DNA from 2 places in the Kosakonia oryzae genome. Region 1 is predicted to be linked to the other one. Evidence: predicted binding sites of a transcription regulator. Region 1 holds the regulator's gene; the other holds the start of a gene.
The links. The regulator PurR, encoded in region 1, represses purine synthesis genes. The targets are predictions, from matches to a motif close to CANGCAAACGTTTGCNTG.
Positions count from the first base shown of each region.

Region 2: AWR26_RS16585 (amino acid aminotransferase) is a predicted target of PurR. The motif match lies at 3,368-3,385, and genes of this name have one in related genera.

Region 1 covers NZ_CP014007.2:3,017,688-3,025,544, reverse strand. The annotation lists gene mdtK (MdtK family multidrug efflux MATE transporter) at 1-163, opposite strand, end outside; gene AWR26_RS14370 (riboflavin synthase) at 476-1,111, shown strand; gene cfa (cyclopropane fatty acyl phospholipid synthase) at 1,141-2,289, opposite strand; gene punC (purine nucleoside transporter PunC) at 2,587-3,786, opposite strand; gene punR (DNA-binding transcriptional activator PunR) at 3,897-4,808, shown strand; gene purR (HTH-type transcriptional repressor PurR) at 4,827-5,852, opposite strand; gene cydH (cytochrome bd-I oxidase subunit CydH) at 6,152-6,241, shown strand; gene AWR26_RS14340 (MFS transporter) at 6,406-7,575, shown strand; gene sodB (superoxide dismutase [Fe]) at 7,606-7,857, opposite strand, start outside.
Region 2 covers NZ_CP014007.2:3,463,196-3,471,052, reverse strand. The annotation lists gene ldtD (L,D-transpeptidase) at 1-668, shown strand, start outside; gene AWR26_RS16595 (YcbK family protein) at 856-1,404, shown strand; gene AWR26_RS16590 (MBL fold metallo-hydrolase) at 1,421-2,068, shown strand; gene AWR26_RS16585 (amino acid aminotransferase) at 2,114-3,304, opposite strand; gene ompF (porin OmpF) at 3,492-4,622, opposite strand; gene asnS (asparagine--tRNA ligase) at 5,225-6,625, opposite strand; gene pncB (nicotinate phosphoribosyltransferase) at 6,787-7,857, opposite strand, start outside.

The sequences.
Region 1 (7,857 bases):
GCCAGATTGAGGTACCAATGGCGACGGCAGCCATGTCCGTGGCGCTATAGCCACCCGCCATCACCGTATCAACGAAGCCCATAGAGGTCTGGGCCACCTGCGCGAAAATAACCGGCACCGCAAGGGCCAGTAACTGACGCGCTTCTGCTACATACTTCTGCACGTGAACACCTTTATATTGTTGTTATAAGAAAGAATGGAACGGCTTATCAGGAAGGAGTTTTCCTTGTGCTAACAAGAATGCCGCAGTGTGAAAGATGCGGCATGTGTATAAATATTACCTGCTACGGCCCCTTTTTTCCATGTTGACCATAAAGCAAAATTATTACCGCGCCGGGAGCGGGGCGCTTATCTTATCACCGGCCTGGCGGGAAAAGCAGCGGCGGGGTGAATGAGACTGGCATGGGCTATTTTCACCTGTTATTGTGCGTAAAGAACACGGCTGAGCCGTAGGAATGGAACAGGAGTGGTAAGTATGTTTACGGGTATTGTACAGGGTACGGCAAAACTGGTTTCGATTGAGGATAAACCAAATTTCCGCACCCACGTTGTTGAGCTTCCTGAAACGATGCTGGAGGGAATTGAGACCGGCGCTTCCATTGCCAACAATGGTTGCTGTCTGACCGTGACGGCCATTAATGGTAGCCATATTAGTTTCGATCTGATGAAAGAGACGCTGCGTATTACCAACCTCGGTGAGCTGAATATTGGCGATAGGGTAAACGTTGAGCGCGCAGCAAAATTCAGCGATGAGATTGGCGGCCATTTAATGTCCGGCCATATTATGACGACCGCTGAAATCGTTAAAATTCTCACCTCCGAGAATAACCGCCAGATCTGGTTTAAAGTGCAGGATCCGGCCTTAATGAAATATATCCTCTATAAAGGATTTATCGGTATTGACGGTATCAGCCTGACGGTCGGTGAAGTGACAAGCAGCCGGTTCTGCGTGCATCTGATCCCGGAAACGCTGCAACGCACCACCCTTGGCGCGAAAAAGCTGGGTCACCGCGTCAATATTGAGATCGATCCGCAAACGCAGGCCGTGGTCGATACCGTTGAGCGCGTGCTGGCGGCAAAAGAAGCCGCTGTCATCAGCAGCGAAGAGTAAAAAAACCCCGGCTTGCCGGGGTTTTTGTTTTAGCGCGGAACGCGCAGGCCGTGTTCGATACCGCGGCTGAAGACCACCTGCCACAGTTGAATATCACGTGCGCGGAAAGCGCCTGCACAAGCGTTCAGATAATAGCTGAACATCCGTTTGAAGCGTTCAGAGTAGTTGTCGGCAATTTCCGGCCAGGCGGCAAGAAAACGTTCATACCAGGCCATCAGCGTGCGATCGTAATCAGCGCCGAAGTTGTGCCAGTCTTCCATCACGAAATGTGATTCGCTGGCATTAGCAATCTGGCGTACGGAAGGCAGGCAACCGTTCGGGAAGATATAGCGGTTGATCCAGGGATCAACATTGAGATCGGTGCGTTTTGAACCGATAGTGTGCAGCAGGAAAATGCCGTCCGGTTTAAGGTTGCGATCCACCACGCTGAAATAGGTCGCGTAATTTTTCGGCCCCACATGTTCAAACATCCCGACGGAGACAATGCGGTCAAACTGCTCATTCAGATCGCGATAATCCTGCAGGCGAATATCGACATCCAGCCCTTCACAACGCTGTTGCGCCATTTTTTGCTGTTCCGCCGAGATCGTTACGCCGACCACGCTGACGCCGTAATTCTGCGCCATAAATTGTGCCAGCCCGCCCCAGCCGCAGCCGATATCCAGCACGCGCATACCGGGTTTCAGCTTCAGTTTTTCACCGATAAGCTTCAATTTCGCCCGTTGTGCGTCGTCGAGATTTTCTGCGTCTTTCCAGTAGGCGCAAGAGTATTGCATCTGCGGATCCAGCATGCGGGTAAATAGATCATTACCAAGGTCGTAATGCTCTTTACCGACAATCCAGGCCCGTTTTTTACTTTGCAGATTAAATAATCTTGCTCCGGCAATGCGGAGTGTGTCTTTGAAATTGTGCGGAAGCTGTTTTTCCAGTCCGGCGCGCAGTACTTTGGTGAAGAAGATATCCAGACGATCGCATTCCCACCAACCGTCCATATAACTTTCGCCTAGCCCGAGCGAACCTTCCTGTAAAACACGTTTAAAAAAATCCGGGTTTTTCACCTGGATATCTGAAGCGGCGGGACCGTTGACGCGGATACCTGCGCGGCTCAGTAACTCGTTTGCTATACGGAACCAATTATCATCCCGTACGCCAACTTCTTCTATACACGATGAACTCATAACTTCTCCATCACTCGCAGTGATCTGAACCTTCAAACAGCGTAGTCGCTTTTTCGGGCTTGTGAGAAATCTCACGGTTTTCACCGTGAGGCTGATATCCGACGTAGAACAGAGGAAGGGAGATGACCCTTGCCGAAAGGCCGTCCCTGGAATGACGGGCACAATCCGGTGCCCGTTACTACATAATATTTATCGTATTTATTAAAAACCGAAAATCAGTATAGGCCTCAATATCTGGTGATTCAACTTAAAGCTGTTAGCAAGCTAATCACTTCCTTGTTGATAGTCGTTAACAAATCACCCGTGCGAAGAGGAGGAGACAGCCTCATCTTTTACCGTTTCGGTATTACGCTGATGTTGCTGGCGATAGCCAAACGCCGCCAGCAGCACCATCACCACCATCACGCTGGTGGTGGTAAACAGTGGCGTGGCAATTAGCCCTGAAACCACCAGGCTTGCCAGGAAACACAACCCAAGTTGCAACGTATTTTGCAGCGCGGCTGCGCGGCCAGTTGCCTGGGGAAACGGGCGTAACGCCTGTGCCACCACAACAGGATAGATGGCGCCGTTGGCCATTGCCATAAAACAGAACGGGATCAGCAGTGCGGTCAGTGATGCCTGCGGCAGCAAACCCACGATCCAGGTGGCAATCACGCTTAGCCCAAAGGCGCTCAGCAGCCACGGAAGCAGGCGCGAACCCTGCCATTTTTGCAATGCGGCGCGGCAACCATAGCCGCCAATCAGGAAGGCAACGGTCTGCGGTACGTAGCTCAGACCAATGACTGACGGACCATAACCCATCTCGTGCAAAATAAACGGCGAACCGGTCAGCCAGGCAAAAAAACTGGCCGAGCAGGCGGCGTAGATAATGACATTGCCGCAATACGCTTTATTGCGCAGCAGATCGAAAAAGGTCAGCGGTTGTTCATGCAGCGCAGCAGTCTGCGCGGGCGTTTTCAACCGCCAGGCGGGCACCATCAGCACAAGGGTTATTGCCAGCAGCGTGGCAAAAATCGCCTGCCAGGAGAAGTGCTCCAGCATCCAGGCTCCCAGCAGAGGGGCAAGTGCAGGCGTCAGGCCCACCAGCGGCATAATGGTTGCGAAGATACGATTAACGCGGTGTGCCGGATAGTGGTCAGTGACCAGCGCCTGCCAACTGACGGTAGCGGCACAAACGCCGATCGCCTGTACGAAACGCAGCGCCAGTAACAGGCTGGCGTCCCGTACCCACAATGTTCCCAGGCAGCCAAGCGCGAAAATGGCCAGCCCGCTCAACAGAATGGGTCTGCGACCATAGCGATCCGACAATGGCCCCCACACCAGTTGTGCGACAGCAAAGCCAGCCAGAAACAAACTGAGCGTGGCGCTGACGATGGCCGGAGAGGTTTGCAAATCTTGTTGTATCGCGCTGAACGCGGGCAGGTACATGTCGGTGGCTAAAAAGCCGAGCACGCTTAATCCCGCGAGCCAGACTAAAAATCCTTTGCCAGGTTGCATTTGAGTTCTCACCTTGTTGCTTCTTCAGGGCTGTCGAGTGTAAGGAGTGCTTTTCCGCTTGTGAAACGCTAATATTTGCGCAGTGATTTCAAAATTTTTGCAGGCAGATTATGTGGTCAGAATATTCACTGGAAGTGGTTGATGCTGTTGCACGCAACGGAAGTTTCAGCGGTGCCGCTCAGGAGTTGCACCGTGTGCCTTCAGCAGTGAGCTATACCGTGCGCCAACTGGAAGAGTGGCTGGCGGTTCCGTTATTTGAACGCCGTCATCGCGATGTGGAGTTAACACCTGCCGGAAGCTGGTTTTTAAAAGAGGGGCGATCTGTTATCAAAAAAATGCAGATCACCCGCCAGCAGTGCCAACAGATCGCTAACGGCTGGCGCGGTCAACTGGCGATTGCCGTGGATAACATTGTGAAACCGGCGCGAACACGGCAATTGATCGTCGATTTCTACCGACATTTTAACGACGTCGAATTACAGGTTTACCAGGAGGTGTTTAACGGTGTCTGGGATGCGCTGGCAGATGGCCGCGTTGAGGTGGCGATTGGCGCGACTCAGGCGATCCCGGTCGGTGGACGGTATGCGTTTCGTGATATGGGCATGCTGAGCTGGAAATGCGTGGTCTCCAGCCGCCATCCGCTAGCATCAATGCCCGGCCCGCTAAGCGATGAAACGTTGCGCAACTGGCCCTCGTTGATCCAGGAAGATACGTCGCGCTCGTTGCCTAAACGTATTACCTGGCTGCTGGATAACCAGAAGCGGGTCATCGTGCCGGACTGGTCCTCTTCAGAAGCCTGTCTTTCTGCCGGGCTGTGTGTGGGGATGGTGCCCGCGCATTTCGCCCGTCCCCGGCTGGACAGCGGCGACTGGGTGGCGCTGGAACTGGAGAATCCGTTTCCGGATGCGGCCTGCTGCCTGACATGGCAACAAAATGACGCATCACCGGCGTTGAGCTGGCTGCTGGAGTATCTGGGGGACAGTGAGACGCTGAACAGCGAATGGTTGCGGGAGCCACAGTAGCGGCCCCCGCAGGGGTGATTAACGGCGGTAGTCGCGGAATGGGCCATCTGCCACTGAACGACGTTCGATCAGACGCGGATGAACTTCGATGGACTGCGACTCTTCGCGTTTGTTGACAATACGATCGAGCAACATGGTAAAGGCCGTTTCACCCAGCGAATCTTTCGGCTGATGGATGGTGGTCAGCGCGGGCGTAAAGTAGCGGGAATTGCGCACATTGTCATAGCCGATCAGCGAAATATCCTGGGGAACGCGCAGCCCCATCTCATCCGCCGCGCAGAGCGCGCCCATCGCCATAATATCGCCGCCGCAGAACACGGCAGTGGGGCGGTGTGACTGGTTGAGGATCTGCTGCATCGCCCGGTAACCTGATTCCGGTTCAAAGTCGCCCTGTACGATCCAGTTTTCCGGTACGGTGATGATCGCTTCTTCCATCGCCTTCATAAAACCGGCGAGGCGGCCTGCGCCGGTGTTGCGCTCCAGCGGGCCAGGGATGACGCCGATATCGCGATGCCCGCGCTCAATCAGATAGCGGCCGGCCATATAGCCGCCTTCAAAAGCGTTATCAATGACCGAGTCGGTAAAATCGGCTTTCGCCTCGCCCCAGTCCATCACGACCATCGGAATATTACGGTACTCTTCCAGCATGCTCAGCAGCGGCTCCGGGTATTCGGAGCACATCACCAGCAGGCCATCGACGCGTTTTTGCGCCATCATCGACAGGTAGGCGCGCTGTTTCTCAAGGCTGTTCCAGGCGTTGCCGAGGATCAAGGTGTAGCCTTTCTGGAAGCATTTTTTCTCTACGGCTTCGATGATCTCGGCAAAATAGGCGGCTTCGCTGCTGGTGGCCAGCAAACCGATCGATTTAGTGTGATTGACCTTCAGGCTACGCGCCACGGCGCTGGGGGAGTAATGTAACTCTTTGATCGCTGCCCATACGGCGTTGCGAGTCTCTTCAGCGACGAAGCGCGTTTTGTTAATTACATGAGATACGGTTGTAGTGGAAACGTTTGCTCGTTTCGCGACGTCTTTAATCGTTGCCATCAGAAATCACTCCAGACCATATCATAAGCTCCTGATAATACTTAAGGTAAACGTTTGCCTTCCATCACCCTGAACCCCAGCAAAGTGAGTGCGGTACGCCGGGAAAAAGACACTAAACGTCAGGAGGGGAGTCAATGGCCGGTACGCTAATAAATTTAGCGTCGAATTTTGTCTTATCTTGAGCAAAAGGGGAAGCGCTAAAACATATCTCCCCCGAATTCCTGCAAGATTTTTATGATTATTTGTGCAAAAATGCGCAAACCCACTATTTGTGGGGAAATGAAAATGGAGAAAAATTGATGAGCACCGATCTGAAGTATTCTTTGGTCACTACCGTCATTGTTCTGAGCCTGATTGTTTTCGGTGGGCTGACCGCCGCGCTGCATTGATCTGGCACGAGGGAGAGCCTTCTCCCTCGGCTTTCCCCGCCATTGTTATCACTTCTGCAATAATCTTTTGTCATTCTGCTAACTTCTGTTTTTTGTGATTGCTGTCATACTTTTGACTTCTGCGACAGTGTCCCCAACCGACACGGCTTTTTCGGAGTCAAACGATGAAAATTAATTTCCCTCTGCTTGCCCTGGCGATTGGCGCCTTTGGGATAGGTACAACGGAGTTCTCCCCGATGGGGTTGCTGCCCGTTATTGCCCGTGGCGTCGATGTTTCCATTCCGGCGGCGGGAATGCTGATTAGCGCTTATGCGATTGGCGTGATGGTGGGAGCGCCACTGATGACGCTGCTGCTGTCGCACCGAGGCAGACGTAATGCGCTGATTTTTCTGATGGCGATCTTTACGCTGGGTAATGTGCTGTCGGCAATCGCGCCGGACTACACCACTTTAATGTTGGCGCGCATCGTCACCAGCCTCAACCACGGTGCTTTCTTTGGTCTGGGTTCGGTTGTTGCCGCAAGCGTGGTAGCAAAAGAGAAACAAGCCAGCGCCGTCGCGACCATGTTTATGGGGCTGACTATCGCCAATATTGGCGGTGTGCCTGCTGCAACCTGGCTGGGTGAAACCATCGGCTGGCGCATGTCGTTTATGGCGACCGCCGTGCTGGGCCTGGTTGCTATGCTGAGCCTCTACTTCTCGCTGCCTGGCGGCGGAACGGGCGAACGTCCGGATGTACGCAAAGAGTTGTCCGTGCTGGTTCGTCCACAGGTGCTGTCGGCACTGCTGACGACGGTGCTCGGTGCAGGCGCGATGTTTACGCTCTATACCTATATTTCGCCGGTGCTGCGCACCATTACTGATGCTACGCCGGTATTTGTTACCGGGATGTTGGTTCTGATTGGCGTCGGTTTCTCGATTGGTAACTACCTTGGCGGCAAACTGGCGGATCGTTCGGTAACCGGTACGCTGAAAGGCTTTCTTATCCTGCTGATTGCCATCATGCTGGCCATTCCGTTCCTGGCCCGCAGCGAAGTGGGCGCGGCTATCAGTATGGTGGTCTGGGGCGCTGCGACCTTTGCCGTGGTTCCGCCGCTGCAAATGCGTGTAATGCGCGTCGCACATGAAGCGCCGGGGCTCTCTTCTTCAGTGAACATCGGTGCCTTTAACCTCGGTAACGCACTCGGTGCGGCTGCGGGCGGCGCGGTGATCTCCGGCGGTCTGGGTTATGATTTTGTCCCGGTGATGGGGGCGATTATTGCCGGGCTTGGGCTGATGGTGGTGCTGTTTTCCGGGCGCTCCCGGCCGGAACGAGCCTGTGCGGCAGTCGAGTAAAAAGAGGAGGGGCTATGCCCCTCCTTTGTTTTATGCGGCGAAATTCTTCGCCACGAAGGTCCAGTTGACCAGCGCCCAGAAGTGTTCAAGGTAGTTCGGACGGGCGTTGCGGTAGTCAATGTAATAAGCATGTTCCCAGACATCGACAGTCAGCAGCGGTGTCGCATTCGTCGTCAGCGGTGTTCCCGCATTGGACGTTGAGACAATCGCCAACCCGCCATCCGCTTTTTTCACCAGCCATGTCCAGCCTGAACCAAAGTTTTTCACTGCGGCATCGGTAAA
Region 2 (7,857 bases), 450 kb from region 1:
AGGTGCTGGCGTCGCGGGTGATTGTTGGACGCCCCGATCGCAAAACGCCGATGATGAGCAGTGCGCTGAACAATGTGGTGGTCAATCCGCCGTGGAATGTACCGCCAACGCTGGCGCGCCAGGATATTCTTCCGAAGGTTCTGAACGATCCGACATACCTTGAACGCCACGGTTATACCGTGCTGCGCGGCTGGAACAGCAAAGAGGCGATCGACCCGTCAATGGTTGACTGGGCGACGATTACGCCATCGAATCTACCGTTCCGTTTCCAGCAGGCGCCGGGTGTACAGAACTCCCTTGGTCGTTACAAATTCAATATGCCGAGCTCTGATGCCATCTATTTGCATGACACGCCGAACCATAACTTGTTCCAGAAAGAGACGCGGGCGCTGAGTTCTGGTTGTGTGCGGGTGAATAAGGCGTCTGAACTGGCAAATATGCTGTTGCAGGATGCTGGATGGAACGATACGCGTATCTCTGATGCCTTAAAGCAGGGAGATACCCGTTACGTAAATATTCGACACAATATCCCCGTGAATCTCTACTATCTGACTGCGTTTGTGGGGGCCGATGGTCGCACGCAGTATCGTACAGATATTTACAATTACGATCTTACTGCGCGATCGGGCGCACAAATCTTGCCAAAAGCTGAACAATTAATCAGATAAATGAAGCAGTTTGGCGAATAGCATTGTCGTAATAACTGGCAATAAACGGGCTTTGTAAGCTACAAAGCCCGTCGTTGCTGGGGGGAGGCTGCCTTGACGTGGCGTTTGTAGCCCGGTAAGGTGCCTTTCGTGCGCTAAAAAGTGCATAAATTACGTTTAACTTTGCTTATCTATAGAATTTATTATCATGGATAAATTTGACGCTAATCGCCGCAAACTGCTGGCGTTGGGTGGGGTTGCTCTTGGCGCCGCCATGTTACCAACGCAGGCGTTTGCTACCCTTTCCACGCCACGACCGCGTATTCTGACGCTGAATAATCTGAATACCGGAGAGTCTATTAAAGCTGAGTTCTTTGATGGCAGAGGCTATATTCAGGATGAATTAGCAAAACTGAATCATTTTTTCCGTGATTACCGCGCGAATAAAATTAAAACCATCGATCCTCAGTTGTTTGACCATCTCTTTCGCCTGCAGGGGCTGCTGGGAACACGCAAGCCTGTGCAACTCATTTCCGGCTATCGTTCTGTTGATACCAATAATGAACTACGCGCGCACAGCCGCGGCGTGGCGAAACAGAGTTACCACACCAAAGGCCAGGCCATGGATTTCCATATTGAAGGGATTGCTCTGAGTAATATTCGCAAAGCAGCGTTATCTCTGCGCGCGGGTGGTGTAGGATACTACCCCAGCAGCAACTTTGTGCATATTGATACCGGCCCGGTGCGGCACTGGTAAACCTCAGAGGAGCAGTATGAACTATCGTATTATTCCGGTTACCGCGTTCTCACAGAATTGTTCGTTAATCTGGTGTGAACAGACTCAACTTGCCGCCGTGGTCGATCCTGGCGGCGATGCACAGCGTATTATCGCCGAAGTGGATGCTTCCAGCGTGACGCTGACGCAAGTTCTGCTCACGCATGGTCATCTTGATCATGTGGGTGCGGCAGCCGAAGTGGCGCAGCATTACGGTGTGCCGATTATTGGCCCGGAAAAAAATGATGAGTTCTGGTTGCAGGGGCTGCCCGCCCAAAGCCGGATGTTTGGTCTGGATGATTGCCTACCGCTGACGCCCGACCGCTGGTTAAATGAAGGCGATACGGTTACCGTCGGTAAGGTGACATTGCAAGTATTGCATTGCCCGGGTCATACGCCGGGACATGTGGTGTTTTTTGATGCGCAGTCGCGTTTGCTGGTTTCTGGCGATGTGATCTTTAAAGGCGGTGTTGGGCGCAGCGATTTCCCGCAGGGGAATCATGCGCAGTTGATTGATTCAATCAAACGTAAATTACTGCCTCTTGGCGATGACGTTACCTTTATTCCTGGACACGGGCCAATGTCGACGCTGGGCAATGAACGGCTGCACAACCCGTTCCTGCAGGATGAATTACCGGTGTGGTAAATAAAAAAGGGTCGCTTCGGCGACCCTTTCTGTATGCGTTACATTTTACAGTACGGCGACAATCGCTTCGCACAGCGGCGACATATTATCCGGCGTCATACCTGCAACGTTGATACGCCCGGAAGCGACAGCGTAAATGCCAAACTCTTCGCGCAGACGCAGCACCTGCTCTTTGGTCAGGCCGCTGAACGAAAACATACCGTTCTGACGGGTAATAAAGCTGAAATCGCGGTTTGCCCCTTTCTCCTGCAGCGTATTCACAAACAGCAGGCGCATACGCTGAATACGCTGGCGCATATCGGTCAGCTCCTGTTCCCAGATCGCGCGTAGTGCGTCATTGCTGAGAATGGTTGCCACGATAGAAGCGCCGTGTGCCGGTGGGTTAGAGTAGTTGGCGCGGATCACGGATTTCATTTGGCTGAAGGCGCGATCGGCGTTTTCTGCATCCGCCGCGACCAGCGTACAGGCACCGACACGCTCGCTATACAGACCGAAGTTTTTGGAGAATGAGCTGGCGACGAGAAACTCTTTATGCAGCGCAGCAAACGCGCGCAGGCCTTCAGCATCTTCTTCCAGACCGCGGGCAAACCCCTGATAGGCGAAATCGAACAGCGGCAACCAGCCTTTCTCAATGGAGAGTTTCGCCAGCGTTTCCCACTGCTCAAGCGTAGGATCGATACCCGTCGGGTTATGGCAGCAACCATGGAACAGCACCACATCGCCAGCCTGCGCATTGTTCAGGCTCGCCAGCATACCGTCGAAATCCAGCGCGTGGTTCTGCGCATCGTAATAGTTATATTCGCAGACTTCGAGGCCAGCGGAGTTGAAGACGCCCTTATGGTTCGGCCAGCTTGGATTGCTTACCCAGACGCGCTTAACGGCGGTGTTTTTGGCCAGGAAATCTGCCGCGACGCGCAGCCCGCCGGTGCCGCCCGGAGTCTGTGCGGTACGTGCACGTTTGTCATTGATAATCGCGCTGCCTTTGCCGAACAGCAGTTCCTGGGTGCAACGGCCAAACTCAGGAATACCATCGATGCTGAGGTAGTTCTTGGTGGCTTCATTTTCCAGCAGGTACTGTTCTGCTTTCTTCACGCTGGTTAATACCGGGGTCTTGCCGGTTTCATCTTTATAAACACCGATCCCTAAGTTGATTTTATTGGGGCGTTCATCGGCGCGAAACAGATCGGCCAGACCCAGAATAGGGTCGGCAGGGGCAGCGGTTATATTCTCAAACATGACGAGGTTCCATTTTGATGACAGAAGGGAGATCCGCTATCAGGGTAACGGCTGACGCACGAATTGCCAACCGTTTGCGATAAAAAGCACGATGCTTTTCAAAAGTCGTCGGCATTTTTGTTTCAGGCATAAAAAAACAGGGCCGGAGCCCTGTTTGATATGCATATAACAGTCGAGGGGTGACTGATTAGAACTGGTAAACGATACCAACTGCAACGGTGTCGTCAGAACCTACGCCCAGTTTGTTGTCTTTATCAATCTGGTTGATGATGTAGTCAACATAGGTGGACATGTTTTTGTTGAAGTAGTAGGTTGCGCCCACTTCTACGTAGTTGATGAAATCTTCGCTGCCAATGCCTTCAACATCTTTCGCTTTAGATTTGTAGTAAGCGATGGACGGACGCAGACCGAAGTCGAACTGGTACTGTGCTACAACAGAGAAGTCCTGAGTTTTGTTCAGGTAACCATTCTGTGCAACACCGCTTGGCAGTTTGGTTTTCAGGCGAGTTGCGTTGTGGGTTTCTTCATACAGAGCGGCCAGGTAGATGTTGTTTGCGTCATATTTCAGACCAACAGCCCACTGCTCAGCTTTTTCGCCAGAAGTACCGTAATCTTTCAGAGCCTGCTGTACGTTAGTACGGTCAGCCGCGCCGTAAGCACCAACGATACCGAAACCGTTGAAGTCGTAGCTTACAGAAGAAGCCCAGCCGTCGCCGTTGGAACGTGTAATGTCGTTTGCATCATCAGTCAGGGAAGTTGCACGCTCGTTTTTACCCAGGTACTGAACGCCGAAGTTCAGGCCGTCAACCAGACCGAAGAAGTTGCTGTTACGGTAAGTAGCCAGACCACCGTTACGGCCTGCGAAGAAGTTATCGCTGGCACCAGTGTCGCCACCGAATTCTGGCAGCATGTCAGTTACGCCAATTGCATCGTATACCAGACCGTAGTTACGACCGTAGTCGAAAGAACCTAAATCGCCAGCTTTCAGACCTGCAAATGCCAGACGGGTTTTGTTACCATCTTGAGCATCAGTACCGCCTTCAGAGTTGTTGCCCTGGAAGTTGTATTCCCACTGGCCGTAACCAGTCAACTGGTCGTTGATTTTTGTTTCGCCTTTAAAGCCCAGACGAGCGTAAGTCTGATCGCCATTGCCGCCGTAGCTGTTGTCGCCGTTGTCTTTAGAGAAGTAGTGCAGACCTACTGCTTTACCGTAGATATCTACTTTGTTGCCATCTTTGTTATAGATCTCAGCAGCGTTAGCTGCACCCGCTACCAGCAGGGCAGGGATAACCACTGCCAGGATATTGCGCTTCATCATTATTTATTACCCTCATTGGTTTTTTTTGGACACCTGCCACTGCCGCCAATAATTTCCGTCAATAAAAATTTACGGAACTATTGATGAGAGTTTGGTGTCTTTCTGTGTCTGAGAGGCATCTTTCCAAACATATAATCGTTTCGCTAGCCTGAAAGTGCTACAAATGTCTTAAAGCGGTAACAAAAAGAAATATTGTGTAAAAAAGTATGAATTTACGGGAACTTTGTGAACCATCTCAAAGTTCAGCACCAACCGCTGATAAAAACGGCACTTCCATTCCTATTTATATGAATTACTTATATTTAATTGAGATAATGTCTTTCCCTGGTATGGAACCATTCTCATCTTGCTTTTTCTTATAACAGGATTTAGCCGTCTGGATAGCTGTATATTTTTTGTCCAAATGTGCTAATTAACAGTCAGACATATCCCGCAATAACTCGACGGGGTGTTTTTTGTACAGAGTTATTTCAGCCGTAAAAATGCGCAAAGAAAGGTAAGGATGGCAGGATTGCCGACGATGATGTCGAAAAGTTGTTAACGAAGGTTGACAGGAAAAGGATAAGAAAAAGGCCAGCGCGGAAGCTGGCCTTTTCTGTTTATCAGAATGTCGCGCTGCGTGGCGTGCGCGGGAACGGAATCACGTCACGAACGTTCTGTACGCCAGTGACATAGGCGATCAGACGCTCGAAGCCGAGACCGAAACCAGAGTGTGGAACCGTGCCGTAACGGCGCAGATCGCGATACCACCAGTAGTCCTCTTTATTCAGACCCATTTCGGCCATACGCGCATCCAGTACATCAAGACGCTCCTCACGCTGCGAACCACCGATGATTTCACCGATGCCCGGAGCCAGCACGTCCATCGCGGCAACGGTTTTACCGTCATCGTTCAGGCGCATATAGAATGCTTTAATATCTTTCGGGTAGTTTTTCACCACCACCGGCGCTTTAAAGTGTTTCTCTGCCAGATAGCGTTCATGCTCGGAGGCCAGGTCAACGCCCCAGTAAACCGGGTTCTCGAATTTCTCGCCGCATTTTTCAAGAATAGCGACGGCGTCGGTGTAGTCCACCTGCGCGAAATCCGCTGCGATGAAACGCTCAAGACGGCCAATTGCGTCTTTATCGACACGTTCCTCAAAGAACTTCAGATCGTCGAGACGCTCTTCCAGCACCGCTTTGAAGGCATATTTCAGCATGGCTTCTGCCAGACGGGCGTTATCGTCGAGGTCGGCGAATGCCATTTCCGGTTCCAGCATCCAGAACTCTGCCAGATGGCGGCTGGTGTTGGAGTTTTCAGCGCGGAAGGTTGGGCCGAAGGTATACACTTTTGACAGTGCGCAGGCATAAGTTTCGGCGTTCAACTGGCCAGAAACGGTCAGAAAAGCTTCTTTGCCGAAAAAGTCCTTATCAAAATCGACTTTGCCTTCTGCAGTACGCGGCAGGTTTTCCATGTCCAGCGTGGAGACGCGGAACATTTCGCCGGCGCCTTCGGTATCCGATGCGGTAATCAGCGGTGAGGAGACCCAGAAGAAACCCTGCTCGTCGAAGAAACGATGCAGTGCCTGCGCCAGCGTATGGCGAACACGGGCTACCGCGCCAATCAGGTTGGTGCGCGGACGCAGGTGCGCAACTTCACGCAGATACTCAATGCTGTGGCGCTTTGCCGCCATCGGATAGGTATCCGGATCTTCAACCCAGCCGGTCACTTCAACGGAGGTGGCCTGAATTTCCAGACTCTGACCTTCACCCGGAGACGCAACCACTTTACCGGTGACGATCACTGAGCAACCGGTGGTCAGACGCAAAACGTCCTGATTGTAATTGGGCAGAGAATTATTAATAACGGCCTGTACAGGATTAAAGCAGGAGCCGTCATAAACGGCGAGGAAGGAGATACCAGCTTTAGAATCTCGGCGGGTGCGTACCCATCCGCGCACGGTGACTTCACTGTCAACGGCAACGCGGCCATGGAATACGTCGGCTACAGGCACAACGCTCATAATATTCTCTCTATTAATAGTCGGAAAAAATAAACACTTTGTCCGCCCAAAAAGACGGGGTTTTCTATGTTACCTGGCGTGCGCCATCAGACAAGCAGAATTAGCAAGGAAGCATTAATAAATTATCGGAAAAAAGAAGGGAGCCGTCGGCTCCCTTGTGATTAGCTGGCCTTTCTGACCTGCGGCAGGTCAAAGGCTTCGCGCAGCGCGCGGACGAAGGCTTTATCGTGGCAGATGGTTTTGCCGGGGCTGTCAGATAATTTCGCCACTGGCTTTCCGTTACACTCCACCAGCTTGATAACAATATTCAGCGGCTTCACGCCCGGAATATCGCAGGTGAGGCGTGTCCCGATGCCAAAACCGAGTTTAATGCGGGAGGCAAAGTGACGATAAAGATCGAGCGCTTTTGTCAGATCGAGGTTATCGGAGAAAATCAGCGTCTTCGACAGCGGATCGATACCGAGTTTTTCATAATGGGCAATGGCTTTTTCGCCCCATTCGACCGGATCGCCTGAATCGTGGCGCAGGCCCTGGTAACGCGTGGCGAATTCCGCACCGAAGTCGCGTAAAAACGCATCCATCGTAATGCAGTCGGTCAGCGCAATCCCTAACTGATTGGGATACTCATCCAGCCATGCAGCTAATGCCGCACGCTGGCTGGTGGCCAGATCCGGGCTGATTTGCTGGTGCGCCTGGAACCATTCATGCGCCTGCGTGCCCATTGGCGTCAGCGACAGGCGACGCGCCAGATCGTAATTGCTGGTACCGATAAACCACGGTTCCTGTTGCAGACGTTCCACAATCGCTTGCTGCACATCGCGGGAGAAGCGACGGCGGGTGCCGAAATCCATCAGCCGGAAACCGGACATGTCCAACTGTTCTGAGCGAACAGCAAAATCCGCCAGTTTTTCTTCCAGATGCAGCAGAGCCTGCTGCACGCCAGCCTGCGGCGAGCGGCAGCGGTGAACCACTTCACTGATCACTGCCAGCAGCGGAACTTCCCACATAATGACTTCACGCCACGGCCCGGAAAGGCGGATATGCAGCTTGCCGTTATCATTGGTGATCGTTACCTGTTGCGGGTCGTAACGAAACTTCCGCAGCCAGTTGAGGTAATCGATTTTGAAGAAGGGGAGGCCGGAGAGCCACCGATACTCGTCATCCTGCAAGCGCAGATGCCGCATCGCATCAACTTGTTCGCGGATAGCATCGGCGTAGATACCCAGCAGATC